2 regions of the Pseudomonas sp. 22526 genome follow, and region 1 is predicted to be linked to the other one. Evidence: riboswitches for the same ligand, from Rfam matches in the RefSeq annotation. Region 1 holds a riboswitch; the other holds the start of a gene.

Region 1 (22,968 bases):
GACCAGTGGTCCGCCATCGAGTTCCTCTGTCACAAAGTGCACGCTGCAGCCGTGCTCAGTGTCTGCGGCCTCCAGCGCTCGCTGATGAGTGTGTAACCCTTTGTATTTGGGTAGCAGCGAAGGATGGATGTTGAGCAGGCGACCCTGATAGTGCCGCACGAAGTCTGCGCTGAGAATGCGCATGAATCCGGCAAGCACCACGAGCTTGGGCTGGAAGGCGTCGATCAGTTCGATCAGCGCGGCATCGAAGGCCTCGCGGCCTTCGAATGTCTTGTGATCGAGGGAGCGGGTATCGATACCCGCGTCCTGGGCGCGTTGCAGGCCGTAGGCATCGGCGCGGTTGGAAATCACCGCGCGGATGCGTACCGGGCTGTCGCCGGCCTGGGTGCTATCGATCAGGGCCTGCAAGTTGCTGCCGGTACCGGACAACAGCACCACTACATCACAGGTGGCGGGCATCGGCTCTTGCATCAATGTGCCTTGAGGTTTTTCAGCTCGACCTGGGCAGCGCCTTCGGCGGCGCTAGCGATCTGACCAATGACCCAAGGTTGTTCGCCGGCTTCGCGCAGGACGTTCAGGGCCGTTTCAACATGCTCCTGAGCCACGCAGATCACCATGCCCACGCCGCAGTTCAGCACGCGGTGCATTTCGTGTTCTTCGACGTTGCCCTTCTCCTGCAGCCAGTCGAATACCGCCGGACGCTGCCAGCTGGCCACGTCGACCACGGCCTGGGCGCCTTTTGGCAGAACGCGCGGGATGTTGTCCAGCAGGCCGCCGCCGGTGATGTGGGCCATGGCCTTGACTGCGCCAGTGTCCTTGATCAGCTTGAGCAGTGGCTTGACGTAGATGCGGGTCGGGGCCATCAGCAGTTCGGTCAGCGGCTTGCCGTCGAGCTGGACGGTTTCGATGTCGGCACCGGAGACTTCGATGATCTTGCGGATCAGCGAGTAGCCGTTGGAGTGCGGGCCGGAAGACGGCAGGGCGAGCAGGGCGTCGCCGGTGGCCACCTTGGAGCCGTCGATGATTTCGGCTTTTTCCACCACGCCGACGCAGAAACCGGCCAGGTCGTAGTCTTCGCCTTCGTACATGCCTGGCATTTCAGCGGTTTCACCGCCAACCAGGGAGCAGCCAGCCAGTTCGCAGCCGGCACCGATGCCGGTGACCACGGTGGCGGCGACGTCGACGTTGAGTTTGCCGGTGGCGTAGTAGTCGAGGAAGAACAGCGGTTCGGCACCGCAGACCACCAGGTCGTTGACGCACATGGCGACCAGGTCCTGGCCGATGCTGTCGTGCTTGTTCAGGTTCAGTGCCAGGCGCAGCTTGGTGCCCACGCCGTCGGTACCGGACACCAGCACTGGCTGCTTGTAGCCGGCCGGGATTTCGCAGAGGGCGCCAAAACCGCCCAGGCCGCCCATGACTTCCGGGCGCGCAGTGCGCTTGGCGACGCTCTTGATGCGTTCGACCAATGCTTCACCGGCGTCGATGTCTACACCGGCGTCTTTGTAGCTCAGGGAGGGTTGCTTGCTCATGATCCAGGCCTTTAGGGGGGATTCAGGGGGTATCGACCGAGTCCAGGGAGGCCATTGAAACAGTCGCGGCGGCAATGCCGCGCGATCATTTCAGCGACCCCGGCTGTTGCCGGTCTGCGAAGGCGCGCGATTTTATCAGGCTTGAGGTGTAGCGGCCATCCTCGGGCCGACGGGCAGGGCATATCCGCTTAAAAAAAACCGCAATTGCGTGTGTCGATCGCGTCGCTCAGGGCTGTATAAGGTATAGCCTTGTATCCGCTGTCGTTATGACAGCACGAAAACTTCCACCGATCGGGTGAATGTTTGCCTGGGCTTTGTGGTCACAGCCTGGGCCAGTCCTGTTCATGCGGTCTGTTCCAGCCGCCTTTTGTCGTCGGGAATCCTCCATGCGTTTGTACAAATTTCTTTTTATGGGCTGTTTGTCATTGGTCAGCCTGGCGAGTCATGCCGAAACCCTCAATAACCTGTATCAGGTCCGCGAGCCGGTCAGCAGCCAGGCTCCTGGCGAGCGCGATCAGGCCACCCAGCGGGCCCTGGAAACCCTGGTATTGCGCCTGACCGGCGATAGCAAGGCCCTGCAGAACCCCGGGCTGGCGGCGATCCGCAAGGACCCGCAGCAGATCATCAGCCAGTACGGCTACGACGCCGGTCCTCCCGAGAGCCTGCAGGTCGACTTCGATCCGTCCAGTACCGATCGGGCGTTGCGCCAGGCTGGCCTGTCGCTGTGGGGCAGTAATCGCCCATCGATTCTCGGCTGGTGGCTGACCGACTCCAGCGAAGGTTCCAGCCTGGTGGGGGATGGCCAGGCCAGCGCTACGCCGTTGCGTCGCGCGGCCCTGCACCGCGGTTTGCCGCTGCGTTTGCCGCTGGCTGACCTGAATGAGCAGATTGTCGCCACGGCGCCGAATCTCGAAGGTTCCGATCCGGCGCCATTGCGTGCCGCGTCGGAGCGTTATGGTGCGGATGCGCTGCTGGCGGTGCATGCCAGTGAAGAGGGCGGTCAGTGGCAGGCCAAATGGCGCCTGTGGCTGGGTGACCAGAAGGAGCAGGGCAGCGTCCAGGGAGCTGATGTGCCGGCCTTGGCCGATGCCGTGCTGTTGGCGGTCAGCCAGCGCCTGGCGCCGCGTTTCGTGGTCAAGCCGGGGGCATCCAGCGAGCAGTTGCTGGAAGTGCAGGGCATGAACCTGGAGCGTTATGCGGCGTTGGGGCGTCTGCTCGAACCCTTCGGCGGGCGTTTGCAGAGCGTCGATGGCGATCGCTCGGTGTACCGGGTCAGCGGCAGCGCCGAGCAATTGCGCGCGCAGCTGAGCCTGGCTCGGTTGCAGGAAGTCCCGGCGGGCGCTGCGCCTGTCCAGCCGACTGTCGAAGGCGCGGCACCTGCGCCGACACCTGCACCGGCCGCGCAACTGCGTTTTCGCTGGTAGGTTTTCTTTCTTTATATAGAAGCAATGGAGTGGTTCATGGCTGATACGCGTCGATGGGTCTGGTTGGGTGGGTTGGTCCTGCTCTGTGGGTTCGTGTACCTGTTGCATCCGATCCTGACGCCGTTCCTGGTGGCCTTGCTGCTGGCCTATCTGTTCGATCCGCTGGTGGATCGCCTGGAAAAGCTCGGCTTGTCGCGCACCTGGGGCGTGGTGGCGGTGTTTGCCCTGTTCACCCTGATCGTCATGGCGTTGCTGCTGGTGCTGGTGCCCATGCTCGCCAAGCAACTGCTGCGCCTGTACGAACTGGCGCCGCAGATGCTCGACTGGCTGCAGCACACGGCGATGCCCTGGGCGCAGTCCAAGTTGGGCTTGTCCGACGGTTTCTGGAAGTTCGACAAGGTCAAGGCGGCGATCAGCGAGCACATGGGGCAGACCACCGATATCGTCGGCGTGGTCCTGAGCCAGGCAACGGCCTCCAGCCTGGCGCTGATCGGCTGGCTGGCCAACCTGGTGCTGATTCCGGTGGTCAGCTTTTACCTGCTGCGCGACTGGGACCTGATGATGGCGAAGATCCGCAGCCTGTTGCCCCGTGATCGTGAGGAGCGGGCGGTGGCGCTGGCCGGGGAATGCCATGAGGTACTGGGGGCGTTCGTCCGTGGCCAACTGCTGGTAATGGTCGCCCTGGGAATGATCTATGCCGCCGGCCTGATGCTGGTCGGGCTCGAGCTGGGCCTGTTGATCGGCTTGATTGCCGGCCTGGCGGCCATAGTGCCGTACATGGGGTTTGTCATCGGCATTGGCGCGGCGCTGATTGCCGGGTTGTTCCAGTTCGGCGGTGACCTGTACCCGATGATCGGCATCGTGGCGGTGTTCATGGTTGGCCAGGCCCTGGAGGGCATGGTACTGACCCCCTTGCTGGTGGGCGACCGGATCGGCCTGCACCCGGTGGCGGTGATCTTCGCAATTCTCGCCGGGGGCGAGTTGTTCGGTTTCACCGGCATCCTGCTGGCCTTGCCGGTGGCGGCGGTGATCATGGTGCTGGTGCGCCATGTGCACGACTTGTACAAGGATTCGGACATCTATAGCGGCGCAGAGGAGTCCGAGCGGTAATGCCCACTGTTGATGCTTTCGGGCTGCCCGTGTTTCGGGCGGGTGGCCCCGAGGGGCTTTACAGCTGTCACATCCACCGTCAAAGAAACCCCCGTGATTTCATCAGGCTGACGCAAACCTTTGATTTTGCTTGTGGTCTGCTGCATTGTGCGCCCGGCGTCACGGGTATAAACTTTGCAAACTTTACACAGAGGCCACTAACGGTTCGTTTGGAACTGTTCAGTCAGCATGAAACCGATTCAGCTGCCCCTAGGTGTGCGTCTGCGTGATGACGCCACCTTCATCAACTACTACCCAGGCGCCAATGCCGCTGCACTCGGCTATGTCGAGCGGCTTTGCGAAGCCGACGCCGGCTGGACCGAAAGCCTGATCTACCTCTGGGGCAAGGATGGGGTAGGGCGTACGCACTTGCTGCAGGCGGCCTGCCTGCGGTTCGAGCAGTTGGGGGAGCCGGCGGTCTATCTGCCCCTGGCGGAATTGCTGGATCGCGGCATCGAAATCCTCGACAACCTGGAACAGTACGAACTGGTCTGCCTGGACGACTTGCAAGCGGTGGCGGGCAAGGCTGACTGGGAAGAGGCGCTGTTCCATTTGTTCAACCGTCTGCGTGACAGCGGCCGGCGCCTGTTGATCGCGGCCTCGACCTCTCCCCGGGAGCTGCCGGTGAAGCTGGCGGACCTCAAATCCCGCCTGACCCTGGCACTGATCTTCCAGATGCGCCCGCTCTCCGACGAAGACAAATTGCGTGCATTGCAATTGCGCGCTTCGCGTCGCGGGCTGCACCTGACCGACGAAGTCGGGCACTTTATTCTGACGCGCGGGACCCGCAGCATGAGCGCCTTGTTCGAGCTGCTGGAGCGCCTCGATCAGGCGTCCTTGCAGGCTCAGCGCAAGCTCACCATTCCCTTCCTCAAAGAAACCCTGGGCTGGTAAACCGCGGGCGGTAGTGGCTTTTTGGCATATTTCAGGCGCCAGAAAACCCGCATCCGGAAGCGGTTCCAGAGACGCGTGCGTTTAAAATGGGCTTAAGGCCTTAGATGTTGAGTCGAAACCGATAAGTCACATTTCAATCGATTGAATTTGCAAATTAGAGCGATAGAGGGCATAGTCGCGACTTCTTTATAACTTTAAGCCACGGTCGTGCCCATGCTGAAGCGCTTCGCACCCCTCGTGCCTCTTGCACTCGTCACCCTGTTGTTTGGTTGCGCCACCCACTCTCCGGTGAGCCAACAAGAGCAGCAACAACAGGTTCAAAACTCTTCAAAAGCCCAGTCTTCCGCTATTTTCCAGGAAGAGCTGGCAACCGAAAAAGAACTCGCCGAGTTCGCTGACAGCAAGCCTTACCAGCTGCCAGTGCTGGCTGACAGTATCCTCGAACGTGGCATGTCCCTGATCGGTACCCGTTACCGTTTCGGCGGTACCTCCGAAGCCGGTTTCGATTGCAGCGGTTTCATCGGCTACCTGTTCCGTGAGGAAGCCGGCATGAATCTGCCGCGCTCCACCCGTGAAATGATCAACGTTGACGCTCCGCTGGTTGCGCGTAACAAGCTGCAGCCGGGCGATCTGTTGTTCTTCGCCACCAATGGCCGCCGCGGTCGCGTAAGCCACGCTGGCATCTACCTGGGCGATGACCAGTTCATCCACTCCAGCAGCCGCCGCAGCGGTGGTGTGCGGGTGGACAGCCTGGGCGACAGCTACTGGAGCAAGACCTTCATCGAAGCCAAGCGCGCCCTCGCCATGGCCCCGACCGTGATCACTGCACGCAAGTAAGCGGACTTTTTGTAAGGTGAAGTTAAAGTCTTACTTGAAGTTTGGCGCGTAGACGCTAGAATCCTGATCTATTGTTGAAAACTAACCGCGTAAGCCCTGCTTACGCGGTTTTGTTTTCGGCCTCACGGCAGAGAAAGCCGCATCCAGATCAGGATTGTTCTGCATATGTCGACGTCGGCCCGCCTCGCATTGATCGTTCTCGCCGCGCTGCTCAGCGCGTGTGCCAGCCGTACCCCGCCACCCGCGCCTGTGGTCCGTGCTCCGGTTTTCAATACTCCCCAGACCTTCTCGCCAGCTGCCGAAGACGTGCTGTTTCGTGCGTTAGGCCTGGTGGGCACGCCTTATCGCTGGGGCGGCAACACGCCGGACTCCGGTTTCGATTGCAGTGGCCTGATCGGCTACGTCTATCGCGATGCCGCCGGTATCTCGCTGCCACGTTCGACCCGCGAAATGATCGGCATGCGTGCACCGAATGTCGGCAAGAACGCCTTGCAGACCGGCGACCTGATATTTTTTGCCACCAATGGTGGTTCTCAGGTCAGCCACGCGGGTATCTATGTCGGCGAAGGCCGCTTCGTCCATGCGCCGGCCACCGGCGGCACGGTAAAGCTGGACAGCCTGTCCAAGGCCTATTGGCAAAAAGCCTACCTGAGCGCCAAGCGCGTGCTGCAGCCAGAGCATCTGGCGCACAACCCTTAGGTTCTTCTTTCTTTGCGTCGAGGTGGCCATGACCGCTCGTACCCTCAACCTCGACGACGCCCTCTATCACTACCTGCTCGACGTTTCCCTGCGCGAAACGCCGCTGCTGCGCCGTCTGCGTGACGAAACCCAGGCGCTGCCCATGGCGCGCTGGCAGGTGGCGCCCGAGCAGGGGCAGTTCCTCGCCTTGCTGATCAAACTGATCGGCGCCCGGCGTGTGCTGGAGGTGGGGACTTTCACCGGCTACAGCGCCTTGTCCATGGCCGCGGCTTTGCCGGAGGATGGCCAGTTGATCTGCTGTGACATCCCGGGCGATTACAACGCCACCGCGCGCCGCTACTGGCAGGAAGCGGGTGTCGCCGGGCGGATCGAGTTGCGTCTGGCGCCGGCCCTGGAGACCTTGGCCAGGATCGAGTGGGAGGAGGGCGAGGCTGGTTTCGACCTGGTCTTCATCGACGCCGACAAGGCCAATTATCCGGCTTATCTGGAAAGTGCCCTGCGCTTGCTGCGCGTGGGTGGGCTGGCGGTGTTCGATAACACGCTGTGGAGCGGTCGGGTGCTGGAGGAGAATCCCCAGAGCGAAGACACCCGGGCCATCCAGGCACTCAATCGTGCCTTGAAGGATGACCCGCGTGTCGACCTGTCGCTGCTGCCCCTGGGGGATGGCTTGACCCTGTGCCGCAAGCGCTGAACCTATTGCGCCTTGGCTGCTGACACGCGCCAGACCTTGTTGCCGACATCATCGGCCACCAGCAGATCCCCTTGCTTGTCGATCACCACGCCGACCGGGCGGCCCATGGCTTTTTCATCGGCATTGAGGAAACCGGTCAGTACATCCACCGGTTGGCCCACCGGCTTGCCGTTGGCGAAGGGCACGAAGATCACTTTGTAGCCGCTGTGGGGCTTGCGGTTCCACGAGCCATGCTGGCCGATGAACACGCCTTGGGTGAACGGCGTCGGCAGCTTGCTGCCTTCGGCGAATGCCAGGCCCAGGGAGGCGGTATGCGGGCCGACGGCATAATCCGGGGCGATGGCCTTGGCCACCAGGTCCGGGTTCTGTGGAGTGACTCGCACGTCCACATGCTGGCCGTAGTAACTGTATGGCCAGCCATAGAAGGCGCCGTCCTTGACCGAGGTGATGTAGTCCGGCACCAGGTCGCTGCCGATCTCGTCGCGCTCGTTGACCGCGGTCCATAGCTTGCCACTTTGCGGCTCCCAGGCCATGCCGTTGGGGTTGCGCAGGCCGGAGGCGAAAATCCGTTGCTTGCCGGTGGCGCGGTCGACTTCCCAGATGGCGGCGCGACCTTCCTCCTGGTCCATGCCGTTTTCGCCGACGTTGCTGTTGGAACCGACCGTGACGTACAGCTTGCTGCCGTCCTTGCTGGCAATCACGTTTTTGGTCCAGTGGTGGTTCAGCTTGCCGCCAGGCAGGTCGACCACCTTGGCCGGCTGGGCGCTGATCTTGGTGTCGCCGTCCTTGTAGGGGAAACGCACCAGGCGATCGGTGTCGGCGACGTACAGGTCATTGCCCACCAGGGTCATGCCGAACGGCGAGTTGAGGTTTTCCAGGAACACCGTGCGGGTTTCCGCCACGCCGTCGTGATCCTTGTCCCGCAGCAGGGTGATGCGGTTCGGGCTGGGCACGCCGGCGCCGGCGCGGCTCATGAGCTTGCCCGCGATCCAGCCGCGCAAACCCTTGCCGTCATCGGGCGTGGGCGGGGCGTTGGTCTCCGCCACCAGGACGTCGCCGTTGGGCAGCACGTACAGCCAGCGCGGATGGTCCAGGCCTTCGGCGAATGCGGCCACCTGGGTGCCGGCGGCGGCCACCGGTTTGGCGCCTTGCGGCCAGCCGATCGCGGGCGCGATGTTCACGGTTGGGAACAGGGTTTTGTTCGGTTCGGGCAGTTTCGGCGAGGGGCCGGTGCCGTCGGAGACCTGGAGGGTGGAGCTTTCGCCACAGGCGGCAAGGCCTGCGGCGAGGGTAATAAGGATTGCGTATCGAGGCTTGAGCATGCTGATTTCCCTATGAATGCACGACGTCGGTGTAGTCATAGAGAAGCACAGACGGGCGATGGTTCAACCCGTTCAGCGCGCTTCCTTGAACAGCACGGCAACGCCGGGGTGATAGTTGCCGGCTTCGTTGCGCAATTTGCGGTACGCGTAGGGGAAGTACCAGGCCACGGCACAGCAATGTTCCTTTTGCAGGTCGTCGACCATGTCCTGCAGTTCTTCCGGGGTGGCGCTGTGCTGGGTTTTCTGTGGCGTGACGAACAGGCAGCCGAGTTTCAGGTCGCTGGGGTAGCTGGCTTTTTTCGCGTCGCTGGCGGCATCCAGCAACGGTTGGGTCAGGTGCAGGCTGTTGACCCGGGGCCAGCGCTGGGTGGTCTGGATATAGACGCGTTCCTCTTGCGTGGCGATGTAGAGGTCGGTGCGGCCGCTGCGGTCGCCGTCCTCGACCTGTTTTTTGCTCGGGGTGTGTTCCAGGGTGACCATCTCGGCCATCCAGGCCGCCGCCGAGAGCAATCCCAGGTTGGCTTGTTCGTCGAACCAGTAAGGGCTTTCGTTATCACCGCGCACGGCGTTGTAGCGGTCGATGCAATCAAACCAGCGTTCCAGGGCAGGGCGCAGGAATTCCAGTTTCGGATTGCTGACGATCATGCCTTTCATCGGACTTTTCCTATTATTGTTGAGATATTGGAGTTTTTTAACGGGATTATGGCTATTTGATATCGCTGCACTGAGTGTGGCACAAGATTGGCGTCATATTTCCGATATGCAGCAGTTCGTCGATCTGTCGGCCCCCGGCTTTAATTGACGCTCCACCCCCAACCCTCTAACCTTCGCGACTTGTTTCAGGTGCTCTGTGGCCGCAGGTCGACAGAGTGAAACAGGGAAGCCGGTGAGTACGCGTGCCGAAGGCGCACGCACGACAATTCCGGCGCTGCCCCCGCAACGGTAAGTGAGTCAAGACTGCGCCTGAGGCCACTGTGTCGATTGTCGACATGGGAAGGCGCGCAGTTGGGCGTCCAAGCCACTCACAAGCCCGGAGACCGGCCTGATCCATCCAACGGCATCACGGTGGGCGATGCCAGGCTTGCGCCGTCTATTCCTATTCCTGCCCCCCGTTATCCAGCCCCAACGGAGAGCTGCCCCATGACTGAATCCCCTGATCGTGACGAACGCCATCTGGCGCGCATGTTGCGCAAAAAAGCCGTGATCGATGAACGCATCGCCAACTCGCCGAACGAGTGCGGCTTGCTGCTGGTGCTGACCGGCAACGGCAAAGGCAAAAGCAGCTCGGCCTTCGGCATGCTCGCCCGCGCCATGGGCCACGGCATGCAATGCGGCGTGGTGCAGTTCATCAAGGGTCGCAACAGCACTGGCGAGGAGTTGTTTTTCCGGCGCTTCCCGGAGCAGGTGCGTTTCCATGTCATGGGCGAAGGTTTCACCTGGGAAACCCAGGATCGCCAGCGCGACATCGCCGCTGCCGAAGCGGCCTGGGCGGTTTCCCGCGAACTGCTGAGCGATCCGAACATCGGCCTGGTGGTGCTCGACGAATTGAACATCGCCCTCAAGCACGGCTATCTGGACCTGGACCAGGTGCTCAGCGACCTGCAGGCGCGTCCGCCGATGCAACATGTGGTGGTCACCGGGCGTGGCGCCAAGCCGGAGATGATCGAACTGGCCGACACCGTCACCGAAATGGGCATGGTCAAGCATGCCTTCCAGGCCGGGATCAAAGCGCAAAAAGGCGTCGAACTGTGAGTGATGCCCGTCATTGCCCGGCGGTACTGATTGCCGCGCCGGCTTCCGGTCAGGGCAAGACCACCGTGACCGCCGCGCTTGCCCGCCTGCATCGCAACCAGGGACGCAAGGTGCGCGTGTTCAAGTGTGGCCCGGACTTTCTCGACCCGATGATCCTCGAGCGCGCCAGCGGTGCGCCGGTGTATCAGCTGGACATGTGGATGGTCGGCGAGCAGGAAAGCCGCCGCCTGTTGTGGGAGGCCGCCGGCGAGGCGGACCTGATCCTGATCGAAGGCGTGATGGGGCTGTTCGACGGCACGCCGTCCAGCGCCGACCTGGCGCGGCATTTCGGCGTGCCGGTGCTCGCGGTGATCGATGGCACGGCCATGGCCCAGACTTTCGGTGCCCTGGCGTTGGGGCTGGCGCGTTATCAGCCGGACCTGCCGTTCGCCGGGGTGCTGGCCAACCGCGTCGGCACCCTGCGCCATGCGCAGTTGCTCGAAGGCAGCCTGACCGAGGGCCTGCGCTGGTATGGCGCGTTGTCCCGGGAAACCGGCATCGAACTGCCCAGCCGCCATCTGGGGCTGGTGCAGGCCAGCGAACTCAACGATCTGGATCTGCGTCTCGACGCCGCGGCGGCGGCCCTGGCCGACAGCTGCGAAGTGGCCTTGCCGCCCGCCGTGGCGTTTGCCGCTCCCCAGGCGGTTGCTATCGAACCGCTGTTGGCCAGGGTGCGCATTGCCGTGGCCCGCGACGAAGCCTTTGCCTTTACCTATGGCGCGAGCCTGGATCTGCTGCGGGCCATGGGCGCCGAGCTGAGCTTTTTCTCGCCGATCCATGACGCGGCACTGCCCGAGGCGGACAGCCTGTATCTGCCGGGCGGTTACCCGGAGTTGCATCACCGGGCGCTGGCGGCGAACGGCTCGATGCTCAGGGCGATCCGCGCGCATCACGCTGCCGGCAAACCCTTGCTCGCCGAGTGCGGCGGCATGTTGTATCTGCTGGACTCCCTGACCGACGTCGACGGCGAACGCGCCGAACTGCTGGGCCTGTTGCCCGGCGATGCGGTGATGCAAAAGCGCCTGGCGGCCCTGGCCTTGCAGGCAGTGGAGTTGCCGGAAGGCTCGCTGCGCGGCCATACCTACCACCATTCGCTGACCAGCACCGAGCTTGCGCCGATCGCCCGCGGCCTGAGCCCGAATGGCGGGCGCGGCGCGGAAGCGGTTTACCGCGAAGGGCGGATGACCGCCTCTTATGTGCATTTCTATTTCCCGTCCAACCCCGAAGCGGTGGCGGCCCTGCTGGCGCCGGCAGGAGCGAGCCTGCTCGCGCGGTGCCCATGAGCGACAACGCCTTTTCCGCGGCCGAACGCGATGCGGTCTATCGCGCGATCGCCGAGCGTCGCGACATGCGCCACTTCGTCGGTGGCAGGGTCGAGCCGCAGGTCTTGCGTCGCCTGCTGGAGGCGGCGCACCAGGCGCCCAGCGTCGGCCTGATGCAGCCCTGGCGTTTCATCCGTATCAGCGACCGGCCGTTGCGCGGGCAGATCCAGCAACTGGTGGAAGAGGAGCGGGTACGCACCGCCGAGGCCCTGGGCGAACGCTCCGACGAGTTCATGAAGCTCAAGGTCGAAGGCATCAACGACTGCGCCGAGGTCCTGGTGGCGGCGCTGATGGACGACCGTGAGCGGCATATCTTTGGCCGGCGCACCTTGCCGGAAATGGATCTGGCTTCGCTTTCCTGCGCGATTCAGAACCTGTGGCTGGCGGCCCGGGCCGAAGGACTGGGCATGGGCTGGGTGTCGCTGTTCGAGCCCGCTGCCCTGGCCGAGCTGCTTGGCCTGCCGGCCGGGGCCAAGCCGCTGGCGGTGCTGTGCCTGGGGCCGGTGGGCGAGTTTTACCCGGCGCCGATGCTGGTGCTCGAAGGCTGGGCGCGGGAGCGTCCGCTGAGTGAATTGCTGTATGAAAACTACTGGGGAGTGAGTCAATGAGTGTGGCGTTGCTGAGTGTCGCCGGGGTAGCGCTGGACGCGTTGCTGGGCGAACCCAAACGCTGGCATCCGCTGGTGGCGTTCGGCCGTTTTGCCGATCGCATCGAGCAACGTTTCAACTCCGGCGGTCGCGGCTGGCGCAGTCATGGCGTCACTGCCTGGGTCATCGCGGTGCTGCCGCTGACCCTGCTGGCGACGCTGTTTTCCTGGCTGCCCTATATCGGCTGGCTGTTCGAGATCCTGGCGCTGTACTGCGCCCTCGGCCTGCGCAGCCTCGGCGAGCATGTCGAGCCGGTGGCCCAGGCCTTGCGCAGCGACGACCTGGATCAGGCGCGGCAGCGGGTCGGCTATCTGGTCAGTCGCCAGACCAGCGAACTGGATGCCACCGAAGTCGCCCGCGCCGCCACCGAATCGGTGCTGGAGAACGGCAGCGACGCGGTGTTCGCCGCCTTGTTCTGGTTTGCCGTGGCCGGCGCGCCGGGCGTGGTGCTCTATCGTCTGAGCAATACCCTGGATGCGATGTGGGGCTATCGTAATGAACGTTTCGAGCGTTTCGGCTGGGCGGCGGCGAAGATCGACGACCTGCTCAACTATATTCCGGCCCGTCTGGTGGCCCTGACTTACGCACTGCTGGGCAAGACCCGCCTGGCGCTGAAATGCTGGCGCCGCCAGGGACCGACCTGGGATAGCCCGAATGCCGGGCCGGTGATGGCGGCCGGGGCCGGGGCCCTGGGTGTCGAGTTGGGCGGCGCAGCGATCTATCACGGCGAGCTGCACCAGCGCCCGCAGCTGGGCGAGGGCGTGGCGGCCGATGCTTCGTCCATCGATCGCGGCTGGCAACTGGTACAGCGCGGGGTCTGGTTATGGCTGCTGATTCTCTGCGTGGGAGCTGAGTTCTATGCTTGAGCACGGTGGCCGCCTGCGCAAGGCGGCCGAGCAATACGGCATCGCCGAGGCCGACTGGCTGGACCTGTCCAGCGGCCTGGCGCCCTGGCCCTGGCCGATTCCCGAGATAGGCATACGCGCTTGGGCGCGCCTGCCGGAAACTGACGACGGCCTGGAGCAGGCCGCCCGCGACTACTACGGCGCCGCCCATGTGTTGCCGGTGCCCGGTTCCCAGGCGGCGATCCAGTTGCTCCCGCGTTTGCGTCGCGCCGGCAAGGTCGGCGTGCTGTCGCCCTGTTATGCCGAACACGCCGAAGCCTGGCGCCGCAGCGGCTACATCGTGCGTGAAGTGCTGGAGCAGGAAGTGGACTTTTTCCTCGACAGCCTGGACGTGCTGGTGGTGGTCAACCCGAACAACCCCACGGGCCTGAGCCTGACCCCGGAGCGCCTGCTGGACTGGCACGCGCGCCTGGCGCAGCGCGGTGGCTGGCTGGTGGTCGACGAAGCCTTCATGGACAACACCCCGCACCTGAGTCTGGCGGCCCAGGCCGATCAGGTGGGGTTGATTGTCCTGCGCTCCTTCGGCAAGTTTTTCGGCCTGGCCGGTGTGCGCCTGGGTTTCGTCCTGGCTGAGCGCAAGCTGCTCAAGCTGCTGGCCGAACAGGTCGGCCCCTGGGCCGTCAGCGGACCGACCCGGGTGCTGGGCCAAGTATGCCTGCGCGACAGCGAAGGCCATGGGCGGCAACGGCTGCGCAGCGAAGCGGCGAGCCTGCGCCTGGCGCAACTGCTCGAGCGCCACGGCCTGAAACCCCTGGGAGGCTGTGCGCTGTTCCAGTGGCTGATCACCGATCGCGCCGAGTTGTTGCATGAGTTCATGGCCCGTCGCGGCATCCTGCTGCGGCTGTTCACCCACAACAGCAGCCTGCGCTTCGGCCTGCCGGCCGACGAGGCCGACTGGTCGCGTCTCGAACAGGCCTTTGTCACCTACGCCAAGGAACATCCATGACCACCCTGATGGTGCAGGGCACCACCTCCGATGCCGGTAAAAGCACCCTGGTGACGGCCCTCTGCCGCTGGCTGACGCGCCAGGGTGTCAGCGTCGTGCCCTTCAAGCCGCAGAACATGGCCCTCAACAGCGCGGTGACCGCCGACGGCGGCGAGATCGGCCGCGCCCAGGCGGTGCAGGCTCAGGCCGCGCACCTGGAGCCGCACACCGACATGAACCCGGTGCTGCTCAAGCCCAACAGCGACACCGGGGCCCAGGTGATCATTCACGGTCGTGCGGTGACCACCATGAACGCCGTGGCCTATCACGACTACAAGGCCATCGCCATGCAGGCGGTGCTGGCCTCTCACCAACGCCTGAGCGCGGCCTATCCGGTGGTGATGGTGGAGGGCGCGGGCTCGCCGGCGGAGATCAACCTGCGGGCCGGCGACATCGCCAACATGGGCTTTGCCGAAGCGGTGGACTGCCCGGTGCTGCTGATCGCCGACATCAATCGTGGCGGGGTTTTCGCCCATCTGGTGGGCACCCTGGAGCTGTTGTCGCCGAGCGAACAGGCGCGGGTCAAAGGTTTCATCATCAACCGTTTTCGCGGCGATATCGCCCTGTTGCAACCGGGCCTGGACTGGCTCGAAGCGCGTACCGGCAAACCGGTGATCGGCGTGCTGCCCTACGTACTGGACCTGCATCTGGAAGCCGAAGACGGTATTGATCAGCGTCAAGCCGACAAGGCCGAGCAGGTGCTGAAAGTGCTGGTGCCGGTGTTGCCGCGTATCAGCAATCACACCGACTTCGACCCGCTGCGCCTGCACCCCCAGGTGGACCTGCAATTCATCGGTCCGGGCCAGGCGATTCCGCCGGCCGACCTGATCATCCTGCCCGGCTCGAAAAGCGTGCGCAGCGACCTGGCGTATCTGCGCGCCCAGGGCTGGGACACGGCCATCGCCCGGCACCTGCGTTATGGCGGCAAGTTGCTGGGCATTTGCGGCGGTTTGCAGATGCTCGGCGAGCAGTTGCACGATCCCCTGGGGCTGGAAGGCGCGCCAGGCTCCAGCGCGGGTTTGGGGTTGCTGGCGTTCGAGACAGTACTGGAACAAGAGAAGCAACTGCGCAACGTGCGTGGACACCTGGCGCTGGAAAAGGCCGAGGTCAGCGGTTATGAGATCCATGCCGGGGTCACGACGGGGGCTGCGCTGGAACTGCCGGCCGTGACCCTGGACGATGGTCGTTGCGACGGCGCGCGCAGCGACGATGGGCAGATTCTCAGTACCTACCTGCATGGCTTGTTCGAAGCGCCGGCGGCCTGCAGTGCGTTGCTGCGCTGGGCGGGTTTGCGCGAGGTGCAGGCGGTCGATTACCACGCCCTGCGCGAGCGCGACATCGAGCGCCTGGCCGACCTGGTGGAACAGCACCTGGACACTGAGCGCCTGCGCCAGCTTTGCGGGCTTTAGAGCGTCGGCGCCAGCATTGCGGCGCCGCTGTGGCTGTACCTCAATTCAAGGGTTTCCAAGCATGTTGCAACTGATCCTCGGCGGCGCCCGCTCCGGCAAGAGTCGCCTGGCTGAAAAGCTCGCCGGCGAGAGCGGCCTGGCCGTGACCTATATCGCCACCAGCCAGGCGCTGGACGGCGAAATGAACCAGCGCATTGCCCATCACCGCGAACGGCGTCCGGCCGAATGGGCCTTGATCGAGGAGCCGCTGGAACTGGCGCGGGTGCTGCGCGAAGCGGCGAGCGCCGAGCGCTGCCTGCTGGTGGATTGCCTGACCTTGTGGCTGACCAACCTGTTGCTGCTGGAGGATGCCGAACGGCTCGCCAGTGAGCGCGAAGCCCTGTTGCAGTGCCTGGCGTCGCTGCCGGGCGAAATCATTTTTGTCAGCAACGAGACCGGAATGGGTGTCGTGCCGCTGGGCGAATTGACTCGCCGTTATGTCGATGAAGCCGGTTGGTTGCATCAAGCCCTGGCCGAGCGTTGTCAGCGGGTAGTGCTGACGGTGGCCGGCCTGCCCCTGACTCTGAAAGGAACTGCGTTATGAATGACTTCTGGTGGCTGCGGCCGTGCAAGGCGCTCGACACTCAAGCCCTGGAGGCGGCGCGGTTGCGTCAGCAGCAATTGACCAAGCCCGCGGGTTCGCTGGGGCAACTGGAGCGGGTAGCGGTACAGCTGGCCGGCTTGCAGGGGCGGGTCAAGCCTGGCCTGGAGCAACTGTGGATCGCGATTTTCGCCGGTGACCACGGGGTGGTGGCCGAGGGCGTTTCGGCCTATCCGCAGGAAGTCACCGGGCAGATGCTGCACAACTTCGTCACTGGCGGTGCGGCCATCAGCGTGTTGGCGCGGCAGCTGCGGGCACGCCTGGAAGTGGTCGACCTCGGCACGGTGACGCCCGGGTTGAACCTGCCTGGCGTGCGTCATTTGAACCTGGGGCCGGGCACCCGCAACTTCGTCGAGGGGCCGGCCATGACCCAGGCCCAGGGCGAGCAAGCCCTGCAGGCTGGACGTGACACTGTGCTGCGGGCCGTCGAGCAGGGCAGCGAGCTGTTTATCGGTGGCGAGATGGGCATCGGCAACACCACTGCGGCCAGCGCCGTGGCCTGCGCCTTGCTGGACATTCCGGTGACGCATCTGGCGGGGCCCGGCACCGGCCTGGATGCGGCGGGTGTCAGCCACAAGGCGCGGGTGATCGAGCGAGCCTTGAGCCTGCATGCCGCCCAGCGTGGCGATGCCTTGCAGACCTTGTTCAACCTCGGCGGTTTTGAAATCGCTGCCCTGGTGGGGGCGTACCTGGCCTGTGCCCAGGAAGGCGTGGCGGTGCTGGTCGACGGCTTCATTTGCAGCGTGGCGGCACTGGTAGCAGTGCGGCTGAACCCCGAGTGCCGCCAGTGGTTGCTGTTCGGCCATCGTGGGGCCGAGCCGGGGCATCGGCATATCCTGCAAACCCTCGAGGCCGAGCCCTTGCTGGACCTCGGTTTGCGCCTGGGCGAGGGCAGTGGCGCGGCGCTGGCGGTGCCCCTGCTGCGCCTGGCCTGCGACCTGCACGGGCAGATGGCGACCTTCGCTGAAGCGGCCGTGGCGGATCGCCCGGCATGACTTTGCGCCTGGACCTGCTGCGCCATGGCGAAACCGAGCTTGGTGGTGGCCTGCGCGGCAGCCTCGACGATGCCCTGACCGATGCCGGATGGCAGCAGATGCGCGCCGCCGTCGCCGGCCAGGGGCCCTGGGATCGGCTGGTGAGCTCGCCCTTGCAACGCTGTGCGCGTTTCGCCGAGGAACTGGGCTTGCGCCTGGCGCTGCCGGTGACTCTGGAACCGGATCTGCAGGAGCTGCATTTCGGCGCCTGGGAAGGGCAGAGCGCGGCGGCGCTGATGGCGACCGATGCCGAGGCGCTGGGGCGGTTCTGGGCCGATCCTTATGCCTTTACCCCGCCGCAGGGCGAGCCGGTGCTGGCGTTTTCCGCGCGGGTGCTGGGGGCGGTCGAGCGTCTGCACCAGCGTTATGCCGGCGAGCGGGTGCTGCTGGTCAGCCATGGCGGGGTGATGCGGCTGCTGCTGGCCCGGGCCCGGGGTTTGCCGCGAGAGCAGTTGCTGAATGTCGAGGTCGCTCACGGTGCCTTGTTCGCCCTGACTGTCGAGGCGGGCCTGGTGTTGAGCGAAGGAGCCTGAACGTGCTGCCATTCTGGATCGCCCTGCAATTTCTCAGCAGTTTTCCGGTGCGTTTGCCGGGCATGCCGTCGCCCGAGGAAATGGGCCGGTCATTGCTGTTCTATCCGCTGGTCGGCCTGCTGTTCGGGCTGCTGCTCTGGGGCATGAACCAGTTGTTGATGGGCGCGCCGTTGTTGCTGCATGGGGCGTTGTTGCTGACGGTCTGGGTGCTGCTCAGCGGTGCCCTGCATCTGGATGGGCTGGCCGACAGCGCGGACGCCTGGCTGGGCGGCTTCGGCGATCGCGAGCGCACGCTGACGATCATGAAGGACCCGCGCAGCGGGCCGATCGCCGTGGTCACCCTGGGGTTGGTGTTGCTGCTCAAGTTCGCCGCGCTGGTAGCGCTGATCGAGCAGCAGGCCGGCGTTGCCTTGCTGCTGGCGCCGCTGATCGGTCGCGGCGCCTTGCTGGGGCTGTTCCTTTGCACGCCTTATGTGCGCCCTGGTGGCCTTGGGCAGGCGCTGGCGAATCATCTGCCGCGTCTGGCCGGCAAGTGGGTGCTGGCGCTCGCAGCGCTGGCGTGCGTAGTGCTCGGTGGCTATAGCGCAGTGTTGGCGTTGCTGCTGGCGGGCGTGGTGTTTGTCGGCTTGCGCCAGCTGATGCTGCGTCGTCTGGGCGGCACCACCGGGGACACGGCGGGGGCTCTGCTGGAACTGCTGGAGGTGGCGGTCCTGGTGGGGTTAGCGCTGTTCTAGAAAGGCGGGGCGCGGGTGTTATCCGCGCCCTGGGCTTTGCAAAATTCTTGCATTCCGTTAATCGCGGGTATATACACGCACCATGCTTCCTTCTCAATGTCTGTGCACCAACCTGCGTCGCGCCGCCCGTGGCGTCAGCAGGTTCTACGACGGCGCTCTCGACGGCTTCGGGATCAACGTTGCCCAGTATTCTTTACTGAGCAACCTGCAGCGCCTGGACCAACCGAGCATTTCCAGCCTGGCCGAGGCCATGGGCCTGGATCGCAGCACCCTGGGCCGCAACCTGCGGGTGCTGGAAGGCGAGGGGCTGGTCCGGCTGTCCGAGGGTGAGGATCAACGCAATCGTATCGTCCAGCTGACCCAGGAGGGCCAGCAACGACTGCTGGCGGCCTTGCCGGCCTGGGAAGCGGCGCAACAGCGCTTGATCGATCGTCTGGGGGCAGAGAAACGCGAAACCTTGCTGGCCTTGCTGAACGAACTGTCGTGAGCACTGTTCGTTCGATGATAAGCGGGTATATACCCGTAAATGGAGAATAAAATGACTTCGATGTGGCGTACCAGCGGTTGGGTTCTTCTCGGGAGTGCGCTGATCCTGGCCTTGTCTCTGGGGGTTCGACATGGCTTCGGGCTGTTTCTGCCGCCCATGAGCGCTGAGTTCGGCTGGGGGCGCGAGGTGTTTGCCTTTGCCATCGCCTTGCAGAACCTCATTTGGGGCCTGGCCCAGCCTTTCACTGGTGCCCTGGCCGATCGCTTCGGCGCGGCCAAGGTGGTGGTGATCGGCGGCGTGCTGTACGCCGTGGGCCTGCTGTTCATGGGGTTGGCCGATTCGCCGCTGTCGCTGTCATTGAGTGCCGGATTGCTGATCGGCATCGGTCTTTCGGGGACCTCGTTCTCGGTGATTCTCGGCGTGGTGGGGCGCGCGTTACCGCCGGAAAAACGCAGCATGGGCATGGGGATCGCCAGTGCGGCCGGTTCGTTCGGCCAGTTCGCCATGCTGCCGGGCACCCTGGGTTTGATCGGCTGGCTCGGCTGGTCGTCAGCGCTGCTGGTGCTGGGCTTGCTGGTGGCGTTGATCGTGCCGCTGGTGAGCATGCTCAAGGACAAGCCGCTGCCAAGCCTGGGCCATGAGCAGAGCCTCTCCGAGGCCTTGCGCGAGGCCTGCTCCCATTCCGGGTTCTGGCTGCTGGCGTTCGGCTTTTTCGTCTGTGGTTTCCAGGTAGTGTTCATCGGCATACATTTGCCGGCCTACCTGGTGGACCAGCACTTGCCGGCTACAGTGGGCACCACGGTGCTGGCGCTGATCGGCCTGTTCAATATCTTCGGCACCTACACCGCCGGCTGGCTGGGCGGGCGCATGTCCAAACCGCGCTTGCTGACCGGCCTGTACCTGCTGCGTGCGGTGGTCATCGGCCTGTTCCTCTGGCTGCCGGTGACGCAAGTCAGTGCTTATCTGTTCGGCATGGCCATGGGCTTCCTGTGGCTGTCGACGGTGCCCCTGACCAATGGCACGGTGGCCACCTTGTTCGGTGTGCGCAACCTGTCCATGCTGGGCGGCATCGTGTTTCTGTTTCACCAGTTGGGCTCGTTCCTCGGCGGTTGGCTCGGCGGGGTGGTCTACGATCGAACCGGGAGTTATGACTTGATCTGGCAGGTGGCGATTCTCCTCAGTCTGCTGGCCGCGGCCCTGAACTGGCCGGTGCGCGAACGTCCGGTCGCGCGTTTGCAGGCAAGCGCGGCATGAGCCGGACAGGTCTGCGCTGGGTCGGCCTGGCGGTTGTCGTCGCGCTGTTGGCGTTGGCCTGGTGGGGCTGGCACCAGGGCGGGCTGGCGCTGATGCAGTTGGGCATGGGCGTCTGCTAGGAGGCGCTTGCTAGGGCCTCCGCCGGGCGAGTAGCTTCACCCCTGACGGTACTTTCAAGGAGTTGAATATGTTGGCGCGTTGGCTGGCTGTTCCAGCTGTACTCATGGTGTTTGCCGGTTCGACCTGGGCGGGCGAATGCCCGTCGCTGTTGCAGGGCTCGTTGCCCAAGCTGCGCGCCAAGGAATCCATCGATCTGTGCCAGCGCTTTGCCGGCAAACCGCTGGTGGTGGTCAATACCGCAAGCTTTTGCGGTTTCGCCCCGCAGTTCAAGGGGCTCGAAGCGCTGTACCAGCGTTACAAGGATCAGGGGCTGGAGCTGGTAGGTGTGCCGTCCAATGACTTCAAGCAGGAGTCCAGGGATGGCGCGGAAACGGCCAAGGTCTGTTATGTGAACTACGGCGTCACCTTCACCATGACCGAGCCGCAGCAGGTCCGAGGCCCGGACGCGGTGCACCTGTTCAAGGTCCTGGCCGAGCAGAGCAGTGCGCCGAAGTGGAATTTCTACAAGTATGTGGTCGATCGCCAGGGCAAGGTGATCGCCAACTTCTCCAGCCTGACCAAACCGGACAGTCCTGAGTTGATCGAGGCAGTGGAACAGGCGCTGGCATCCAAGCCTTGAGTGTTATTTGCGGCCAATAAAAAAGCCCCGGCATCCTTGGATGCGGGGGCTTTTTCGTTCAGGCCATCAGGCTTTAGAAGCGGTAGGTTGCACCCACGCCGAAGCCGTTCGCGCTGTTTTCGTACTCGGAGCTGTAAGACTGGCCGAGTTGCTGGTTCCTGTTGTTGACCTTGACTTTCTCTTCCTTGAGGTAGGAGTAGGCCACGTCGATGGTCAGGTCTTCGGTTGGGCTCCAGCCGGCGCCGAGGCTGAAGATGGTCCGGTCGCCGGTAGGAATGCGTGGCGAACGGTTGGTGTTGTTGGCTGGCGACTGGTCGAAGCTCAGGCCGGTACGCAGTACCCACTGCTTGTTCAACTGGTAGGACGTACCGATGGCGTAGGCCCAGGTGTCGTGCCAGTTCTGCTCTTCCTTGACGGTGCTGAGCGCACCCGGGGCCAGAAGGCCGCCGGCGCTGGCAGTTACGCCTTCGTTTTCCACGGTGATGTCTTTCAGGCGGCTCCAGCGGGTCCAGGTCGCACCGGCGTAGAGTTTCCAGGCATCGTTGAGGTCCTGGGTCACCGAGAAGTCGGCCGATTCAGGGGTGGTGATGTCCAGCGAGGCGTCATAGCGAGCGCCACGCAGCAGGGCGCTCGGAGTGCCGGCGCCTGGGCTGACTTCAGTGTGGCCTTCGAGCTTGTACTTGACCTTCGAGTGGTAGGTCAGGCCCACGCGGGTGGTGTCGGTCGCCTGGACCAGCACGCCGATGTTGTAGCCGTAGCCAATGTCGTTCCCCTTGATCTGGACACGACCGTCGTTGGGCGACAGAGGGGTGGTCAGTGCGGATTCCAGGACGCCGGAAATGCGGTTGATGGTCGGGCCGAAACCGATCGACACCTTGTCGTTGAAGGCGTAGCTGACGGTTGGCTGGAAGGTGATGACCTTGACTTCGCTCTTGCTGCCGAAGTTACGGCCTTGGAAGCCGTTTTCGTAGTCGGTGATCAGGCCGAATGGGGCGTAGACACCCAGGCCGAAGGCCCACTGATCGTCGATAGGCTTGACGTAGAAGCCCATGGGCACGGTGGTGAAGGGCACCATATCGCCTTTGTTGGTACCGCTACGGCTGCCGCTGGCATCGTTGATGTCGGTGGATGCATCGATGGCCGCGACACCGCCAGTGACTTGCTGGCGTTTCAGGCGCGACATACCGGCAGGGTTACCAAAAACTGTGCTTGCATCATCGGCAGCAGAGGATCGACCGGCGAAACCAGTGCCCATGCCGCTGATGCTTTGTTCGTTCAGGGCAAAGCCACTTGCGAAGAGTTGAGTGGATGCCATGGCAACGGCAAGGCTAAGACTGGTTTTGAGTATTACTTTTTTCATTATTAGAACTCCTGGTGATCACCGGAGCGAAAATTACCAACATTTCCTCCTCAGCGCTATAGGCTGTATGGCTTGAGATAGAGCGGTTTTGTAGGACAATCCGACCAAAATTGCCGTTGTTTGCACGATCTTGCAAAAAGTCCGATTCAGCAGGCGACCTGATTCAGCGGTGCAACACAGGTTTGCCAGGCGTCGGCAAAGTCCCGCAAGCGTCCTTGTGGCTGGAAGATCTGCTTCCAGATGCGGGCCATGCCGACCAGGTCGTCGGCCTCGGGGAGCGGGGTGTTCTGCTCTTCTACCAGCAGCCAGGCGATGGCGGTGGCGTAACGCAGGTTGACGGTCAATTCCAGGTGTGGCCCGCTGAGGAATGCATGCTGGCTGGCCAGGCCGCGAACCAGGCTGGCCCGCTCCGGGTCCAGGGCCAGGTAGTGGTCCCAGAGTGCCTGGTGGCGGGGTTCGGCGATGCGATAGAGGCCGTGGCCTCTGCGGTCGTGCAGGGCGGAGCCGAGGGCGGATTGGCTGGCAGCGATGCCTAGCAGCAGTGATTCTGCAGTGCGACTGTGACTGCCCAGATAGATCAGGG
Region 2 (7,126 bases), on a different contig from region 1:
GTGCACCACGGCGATCGGGCAGTCGGCGCCGTAGTGGGGCAACAGCTCGGCGACAATCTTCTGCAGATGGTTGACCCCCAGGTGAATCGCCATGGTGGTGCCATGGGCGGCCAGGCTGGCGAACTCTTCGCCGGCGGGCATCGAGGTCTTGTCGGCATAACGGGTCAGGATCAGGCTCTGGGCGACGTCCGGCAGGGTCAGCTCGGCCCCCAGCAAGGCCGCGCAGGCTGCGGTGGCGGTCACGCCGGGGATGATCTCGAAGGGAATGCCCAGCTCGCGCAGGCAGCGAATCTGCTCGCCGATGGCGCCGTACAGGCTCGGATCACCGGAGTGTACCCGGGCCACGTCCTGGCCTTTGGCATGGGCACCCTTGATCAGCTCGATGATCTGTTCCAGGTGCAGTTCGGCGCTGTTGACCAGCTGTTCGGCGCTATGGCCCTGCAGCACCGCTTCGGGCACCAGGGAGCCGGCATAGATGATGACCGGGCAGCTGTGGATCAGCCGCTGGCCCTTGACGGTGATCAGTTCCGGGTCGCCGGGACCTGCGCCGATAAAAAAGACGGTCATGGCGTTCTCCTGTGAAAAAAGGGGCGAGGCAACCTCACAGATGAAGATTGCTCATGATCAGTGGCGGGGATTATCGAAGATTTACCCGCAGCAGGCCAAGGCGAGGGTTGCCTGGGCGTTTTTCTGCCGCAGGACAAGCAGCTTTGCCGGGCCTTGGGCCAGGTGTTCGGCCAGGGCCAGGGCGGCACTTTCGGCGACCCCGTAGCAGCCGGAGTGCTCGTAGGCGATCTGCGAGCGATGGCTGAGTTGCAGCACATAAGGCGTCAACTGGCGGCTGCTGAAACAGGTCAGGGGCAGGCCCAATTGCGCGGCCAGGGCCAGCAGTCCGGGTTCCTCGTGTTTCAGGTCGATGCTGGCCAACGCCTTGATCTGCCCGAGGTCGATGCGGTGGGCGCTCAGGGTCTGGTCGAGCAGGGCGCGCAGGGTTTCCGCCGGGCAGCCCCGCTGGCAGCCCAGGCCGACCACCAGGGTCGGCGCTGTGCTGGCTGCCGTCATGCCGAGTACTGATCGTCGCTCTTGCGGCGGAACAGCCAGGCGCTGATCAGGCCCAGGGCCAGCCAGAACGCGGCGTTGGTCAGCTGCGAAGCGATCTTGAACTGCGCTTCCAGTGCTTGCGGCGCGAGCATCGAATGCACTTCCGGCTGTGGCGCGCCGATGATGTGCGGCACGGCGAGGATGGCCACGCCCAGCACTTTCAGCAGCCAGTGGCGAGCGAAGACGATCAGGGCAATGCCGACCGCGGTGGAAGCGGCGGTGCCGACCCACCAGATCTGCCGTTGCCCCAGGTCCGCGGCGGCGGTGCCCGGCAGTTCGGGCGGCAGGCCGAGGGTCGGCGCCAGGCAGAAGGTGGCATAACCGGCCAGGCCCCAGAGCAGGCCCTGGGAAGTACGGTTCGGCGCACGCAGGGTGTAGAGGCCGGCGAGCATCAGGGCGAACCCCACGGCGACCACCAGGTTGCCGCCGGTGGTGGACAGCACGCGCTGCCAGCCGTCTTCCGGCTCCCAGGCTTCGGCGTCGTGGCTGTGGGCGGCGGTGCCGGCGGCATGCTCATGCACTGCTTCATGCTGGGCGGCCGGGGCTTTCTCGTAGGTTTCCGCCTCCAGGATCAGTGGCGCGACCCAGAAGCTTTGCAGCAGGGTCAGCAACAGGGCCGCCAGCAACCCGGTGAAACCCGCGGTTTGCGCGATACGCTTGATCATCTCGGCAGGTCTCAGTGGCAAGGGAAGGCGGCGCTGTGACGGGTATCGTGGGCGGCGTTGTGCACCGCTTCGATATGGGAGAAACCGGCGAAATACACCAGGCACGCACCGAGGACCGAGGCGCCGATGGCGGCGACCAGGCGTTGGCTCAGGGTGGCGGTGGTGCTGCTGGAGTGGCTGGTGCTGCTGATGATCGACATGGCGCTTCCCTCTGGTGTGTCAGCGGGTGAATCGAGCGCAGCAAAACCCCGCGAGACGGGCTCGCGGGGAATTAACAGCGCCCGCCCACCGCGGGTTTGTTATGACTGTGCAGCGGGCCGGTCTCCGGGCTCGCGAGGGGCGGGGCTTGCGCCACGCCTGCAAGAATCGCCTTCCCATGCCGGACTGCTGGCACAGTGGATCTGATTCTTCGCTCGCTTACCGTTGCGGGGGCAGCACCGGACTGATCAAGGCTTTTGGCCTGTGACGCACCGGTTTCCCGTTTCACCCTGTGAAGGGCACCCGTAACAAGGCGTGTAGGAGAGCATGGGCGAGGGAGGGGCGTCAATTGGCAGGGGTTCTCGTTTTCGAGCGCGATTCGCGGAGCTTCGCGCTGCACGGACATTGACCGCCCCCCAAGCACTGCGTAGCCTTGCGCTCTCGAGGTTCTTCGGCGTCTGCCGAAGCTAAGAAGGGAACGCGGTCCAAGCCGCGGCTGCCCCCGCAACTGTAAACGGTGATGAACGATGCAAGGCCACTGCCAGGCGGCGGGAAGGCGCATCGTTCGCCAGTCCAACGACCGGCGCGCCGTCAGCCAGGAGACCTGCCTCGGACCAGATTCTCACTACAACCGGGCGGGGTGATCCGGTGGCGAACTCTTCCGTGCACCTGCCTGCGCGGTTCTCGTCCCGTATGCCCGCCACCTTGCCAAAGGGCATCCGATGAAAACACTGGCCAAACTTCCCGTCACCATCGTTACCGGCTTCCTCGGCTCGGGCAAAACCACCTTGCTGCGGCATATGCTGGACAACGCCCAGGGCCGCCGCATCGCGGTGATCGTCAACGAGTTCGGCGAACTGGGCATCGACGGCGAGATCCTCAAGCAGTGCGCCATCGGTTGCACCGAGGAAGAGGCCAGCGGCCGCGTCTACGAACTGGCCAACGGCTGCCTGTGCTGCACCGTGCAGGAAGAGTTCTTCCCGGTGATGCGCGAGCTGGTGGCCCGTCGCGACGACCTCGACCATATCCTCATCGAAACCTCCGGCCTGGCCCTGCCAAAACCCCTGGTCCAGGCGTTCCAGTGGCCGGAAATCCGCAGCGCCTGCACCGTCGACGCGGTGATCACTGTGGTCGACAGCCCGGCCGTGGCCGCTGGCACCTTCGCCGCCTTCCCGGATCAGGTGGACGCCCAGCGCAAGCTCGACCCGAACCTCGACCATGAGTCGCCGCTGCATGAGCTGTTCGCCGACCAGCTGTCCAGCGCCGACCTGGTGATCCTCAACAAGGCCGACCTGATCAGCCCGGAAGACCTGGCCAAGGTACGCCTGGAAGTCGCCGAGGAACTGCCGCCGGCGGTGAAAGTCATCGAAGCCAGCAGCGGTCGCCTGCCGTTGGACGTGCTGCTGGGCCTGGGCAAGGGTTCGGAAGAGCACATCGACGGCCGCCACAGCCATCACGATCACCACCATGATGGTGACGACCACGATGACCACGATCACGACGCCTTCGATTCCATCTCCATCGAACTGCCACAGGCCGACGAAAGCCTGCTGCTGGACGCCCTGACCCAACTGGTGGTGCAGCACGGCATCCTGCGGGTCAAGGGTTTCGCGGCGATCCCCAACAAGCCGATGCGCCTGTTGATCCAGGGCGTGGGTACCCGCTTCGACAAGCACTTCGACCGCCAGTGGAGCGCCGACGAAGCCCGCACCACGCGCCTGGTGCTGATCGGCCAGGAACTGGACGCTACCCTGCTCGAAGCGCAATTGCGCGCCGCCCTCAGCGTGTAAGCCATGCACCTGCTCAGGACCCAGCCCGGCGGTTTCGTGTCGGATGACAACATTGCCGACCTTGGACAAACCCCCGCCGAGCTGGTGATCCTGTGCAGCGGCGACTCCAGTCTGGCGCTGCTGGCCGAAGCGGCGCAGCAACTGCCAGAGGACTACCCGAGCTTTCGCCTGGCCAACCCGATGCAGGTGCAGAACCACGCCTCGGTCGACCTGTATGTCGACCAGGTGCTGCGCCACGCCAAGGTGATCCTGATTTCCCTGCACGGTGGCATCGCCTATTGGCGGTATGGCATCGAGCAACTGGTGCAGTTGGCGCAACGCGGCGTGCAGCTGATCCTGGTGCCGGGCGACGATCGGCCGGACCCGGAACTGAGCGACCTGAGCACGGTGCCCGCCGCCGACCGCGATCGCCTCTGGCACTTCCTGCGCCAGGGCGGCATGGGCAATGCGCTGAACCTGTACCGCTGCCTGGCCAGCGGCTGGCTGGGGCGCGACTACTACTGGTCCGAGCCGCAGACCCTGCCGCGCACGGCGATCTATCACCCGAACAAAAGCAGCGCCGCCCTCGGCGATTGGCAAGCCGACTGGCGGGCCGGCCAGCCTGTGGCGGCGCTGCTGTTCTACCGCTCGCATTTGCAGGCGGCCAACACCGCCTTTATCGATGAGTTCTGCCGGCGCTTGCAGGCGGCGGGCCTGAACCCGCTGCCGATCGCCCTGGCCAGCCTGAAGGAGCCCGGTTGCCTGGCGCTGGTCGAGGACCTGCTGGATGAAGTGCGGGCGGGAGTGATCCTCAACACCACCGGTTTTGCCCAGTCCAGCCCGGAGGCGCCGCACCTGCGGCCGTTCCGCCGCGATATCCCGGTGATCCAGGCCATCTGCGCCCAGGACAACGAACCCGGCTGGCGCGCCAGCGAGCAGGGCCTGGGCCCGCGGGACCTGGCGATGCACATCGCCTTGCCGGAACTGGACGGGCGCATCATCAGCCGGCCCATCAGCTTCAAGGACCTGGCCTGGCGCAGCGAGCGCAGCCAGTCGGACGTGGTCTGCTACCGCTCGGCCCCCGAGCGCATGGATTTTGTCGCCGAACTGGCGCGGCGCTGGATCGATCTGGCCCGGCTGCCCAATGGCGAAAAACGCATCGCCCTGATCCTCGCCAACTACCCGACCCGCGATGGCCGCATCGGCAACGGCGTGGGCCTGGACACGCCGGCGGCGGCGCTGAATATCCTGCGTGCCCTGCAGACCGAGGGTTACCCACTGCCGGCCGAGCTGCCGGACAGCGGGACGGCGCTGATCCAGCAATTGCTCGGCGGGGTCAGCAACGATCTGGACAGCCTCGACCTGCGCCCGTGCCAGCAAAGCCTGGCGCTGGACGAGTACCAGGCCATGTTCGACGCGCTGCCCGAAGCCAACCGCCGGGCGGTGCTCGAACGCTGGGGCGGGCCGGAAAACGACCCGATGTTCCGCAGCGGGCGGCTGATGATCGCTGGCCTGCGTTTTGGCCTGACCTTCGTCGGCATCCAGCCGGCGCGCGGTTATCAGGTCGACCCGAGCGCGGTCTATCACGACCCGGACCTGGTGCCGCCCCACGCTTACCTGGCGTTCTATTTCTGGCTGCGCCGGACCTACGGCGCCCATGGGCTGATCCATGTCGGCAAGCACGGCAACCTGGAATGGCTGCCGGGCAAGGGCGTCGGCCTGTCCGAAAACTGCTGGCCGGACCTGCTGCTGGGGCCGCTGCCGAACATCTATCCCTTCATCGTCAACGACCCGGGCGAGGGCGCCCAGGCCAAGCGCCGGACCCAGGCGGTGATCATCGACCACCTGATGCCGCCGCTGACCCGCGCCGAAACCTACGGCCCGTTGCGCGACCTGGAACTGCTGGCCGACGAGTACTACGAAGCGCAACTGCTCGACCCGCGCCGTGCCCGCGAGTTGCAGAAGGACATTCTCAAGCTGGTGCGGGTGACCCGGATCGACCGCGAACTGCAGCTGGACGGGCAGCTTGACAGCGAGGCCGACGCCGCGCTCTGGCTGCCACGGCTGGATACCTACCTGTGCGACCTGAAGGAGTCGCAGATCCGCGACGGCCTGCATGTGTTCGGCGAGTCGCCCGTGGGCCGCCTGCGCATCGATACCTTGCTGGCCCTGCTGCGGATTCCCCGTGGCGATGGTCGGGGCGCGCAGTCGAGCCTGTTGCGGGCCCTGGCCAAGGCCTTCGAGCTGGGTTTCGATCCGCTGGATTGCGCCCTGGCCGAACCCTGGAGCGGCCGCCGGCCGCAGGTCTTGCAGGACATCAGCGGGCAGCTGTGGCGCACCGCCGGCGATACCCGCGAACGCCTGGAGTTGTTCGCCGGGCAGTTGATCGAAGCCGCGTTGTCGGGTGAAGTCGCGCAACTGAACGAGCCCGGCTGGAGCGAGGTCAAGGCGATCATCGAGAGCCTGCGCGAGGTGGTGGCGCCGCGCCTGGATGCCTGCGGCCCGGCAGAGATGGGCGGTTTGCTGGATGCCCTGGGCGGACGTTTCGTGCCGGCTGGGCCCAGCGGCGCACCGAGCCGCGGACGCCTGGATGTGCTGCCCACCGGGCGCAATTTCTACTCGGTGGACGTGCGCAACCTGCCGACCACCACCGCCTGGCGCATCGGTTTCCAGTCGGCCAACCTGATCCTCGAACGGCACTTGCAGGACCATGGTGACCACCTGCGTCAGCTCGGCCTGTCGGTGTGGGGCACGGCGAGCATGCGCACCGGCGGCGACGATATCGCCCAGGCCATGGCGCTGATGGGCGTGCGTCCGGTGTGGGCCACCGGCAGCCAGCGGGTCGACGACTTCGAGATCCTGCCGCTGAGCCTGCTGGACCGCCCGCGGGTGGACGTGACCCTGCGGGTGTCCGGGTTCTTCCGCGATGCCTTCGCCAACCTGATCCGCCTGTTCGACGCCGCCGTGCAGGCGGTGGCCGCGCTGGACGAGCCGGACGACCTCAACCCGCTGGCGGCCAAGGTTCGCGCCGAGCGCGAAGCGCTGCTGCAGTCCGGCCTGGATGCCGAGGCCGCGCAGCGCCAGGCCGGCTGGCGGATCTTCGGCGCCAAGCCCGGGGCCTATGGTGCGGGCGTGCAGGGGGCTATCGACGGTCGCCTGTGGCAGAGTCGCGAGGACCTGGCCGAGGTCTACCTGAACTGGGGCGGCTACGCCTATGGCGGCTCCGACGAAGGCACCGCGGCCCGCGGCCAGTTCGCCCAGCGCCTGAGCCAGGTGCAGGCGGTGCTGCAGAACCAGGACAACCGCGAACACGACCTGCTGGATTCCAACGACTACTACCAGTTCCAGGGTGGCATGCTCGCGGCGGTGGAAAGCCTCAGTGGCACCAAGGCC

The links. Region 1 has a riboswitch for cobalamin ahead of cobO (cob(I)yrinic acid a,c-diamide adenosyltransferase). Riboswitches for the same ligand answer to the same signal wherever they lie in the genome.
Region 2: another riboswitch for cobalamin. It lies ahead of cobW (cobalamin biosynthesis protein CobW); the one in region 1 lies ahead of cobO (cob(I)yrinic acid a,c-diamide adenosyltransferase).

What each region holds. Positions count from the first base shown of each region.
Region 1 is NZ_JBQENK010000003.1:148,179-171,146, forward strand. It holds gene purN (phosphoribosylglycinamide formyltransferase) at 1-459, opposite strand, end outside; gene purM (phosphoribosylformylglycinamidine cyclo-ligase) at 471-1,529, opposite strand; gene ACTJKT_RS05480 (DUF2066 domain-containing protein) at 1,916-2,953, shown strand; gene ACTJKT_RS05485 (AI-2E family transporter) at 2,990-4,063, shown strand; gene hda (DnaA regulatory inactivator Hda) at 4,292-4,996, shown strand; gene ACTJKT_RS05495 (C40 family peptidase) at 5,210-5,833, shown strand; gene ACTJKT_RS05500 (C40 family peptidase) at 5,999-6,532, shown strand; gene ACTJKT_RS05505 (O-methyltransferase) at 6,561-7,223, shown strand; gene ACTJKT_RS05510 (PQQ-dependent sugar dehydrogenase) at 7,226-8,545, opposite strand; gene ACTJKT_RS05515 (hypothetical protein) at 8,618-9,199, opposite strand; cobalamin riboswitch at 9,370-9,605, shown strand; gene cobO (cob(I)yrinic acid a,c-diamide adenosyltransferase) at 9,686-10,297, shown strand; gene ACTJKT_RS05525 (cobyrinate a,c-diamide synthase) at 10,294-11,619, shown strand; gene bluB (5,6-dimethylbenzimidazole synthase) at 11,616-12,266, shown strand; gene cbiB (adenosylcobinamide-phosphate synthase CbiB) at 12,263-13,171, shown strand; gene cobD (threonine-phosphate decarboxylase CobD) at 13,164-14,156, shown strand; gene ACTJKT_RS05545 (cobyric acid synthase) at 14,153-15,604, shown strand; gene cobU (bifunctional adenosylcobinamide kinase/adenosylcobinamide-phosphate guanylyltransferase) at 15,666-16,187, shown strand; gene cobT (nicotinate-nucleotide--dimethylbenzimidazole phosphoribosyltransferase) at 16,184-17,239, shown strand; gene cobC (alpha-ribazole phosphatase family protein) at 17,236-17,811, shown strand; gene ACTJKT_RS05565 (adenosylcobinamide-GDP ribazoletransferase) at 17,814-18,545, shown strand; gene ACTJKT_RS05570 (MarR family winged helix-turn-helix transcriptional regulator) at 18,628-19,032, shown strand; gene ACTJKT_RS05575 (MFS transporter) at 19,084-20,286, shown strand; gene ACTJKT_RS05580 (hypothetical protein) at 20,283-20,405, shown strand; gene ACTJKT_RS05585 (glutathione peroxidase) at 20,474-21,025, shown strand; gene ACTJKT_RS05590 (OmpP1/FadL family transporter) at 21,099-22,385, opposite strand; gene ACTJKT_RS05595 (hypothetical protein) at 22,532-22,968, opposite strand, start outside.
Region 2 is NZ_JBQENK010000013.1:105,599-112,724, forward strand. It holds gene cobM (precorrin-4 C(11)-methyltransferase) at 1-567, opposite strand, end outside; gene ACTJKT_RS20240 (cobalamin biosynthesis protein) at 649-1,062, opposite strand; gene ACTJKT_RS20245 (CbtA family protein) at 1,059-1,766, opposite strand; gene ACTJKT_RS20250 (CbtB domain-containing protein) at 1,778-1,966, opposite strand; cobalamin riboswitch at 2,065-2,286, opposite strand; cobalamin riboswitch at 2,392-2,590, shown strand; gene cobW (cobalamin biosynthesis protein CobW) at 2,687-3,754, shown strand; gene cobN (cobaltochelatase subunit CobN) at 3,758-7,126, shown strand, end outside.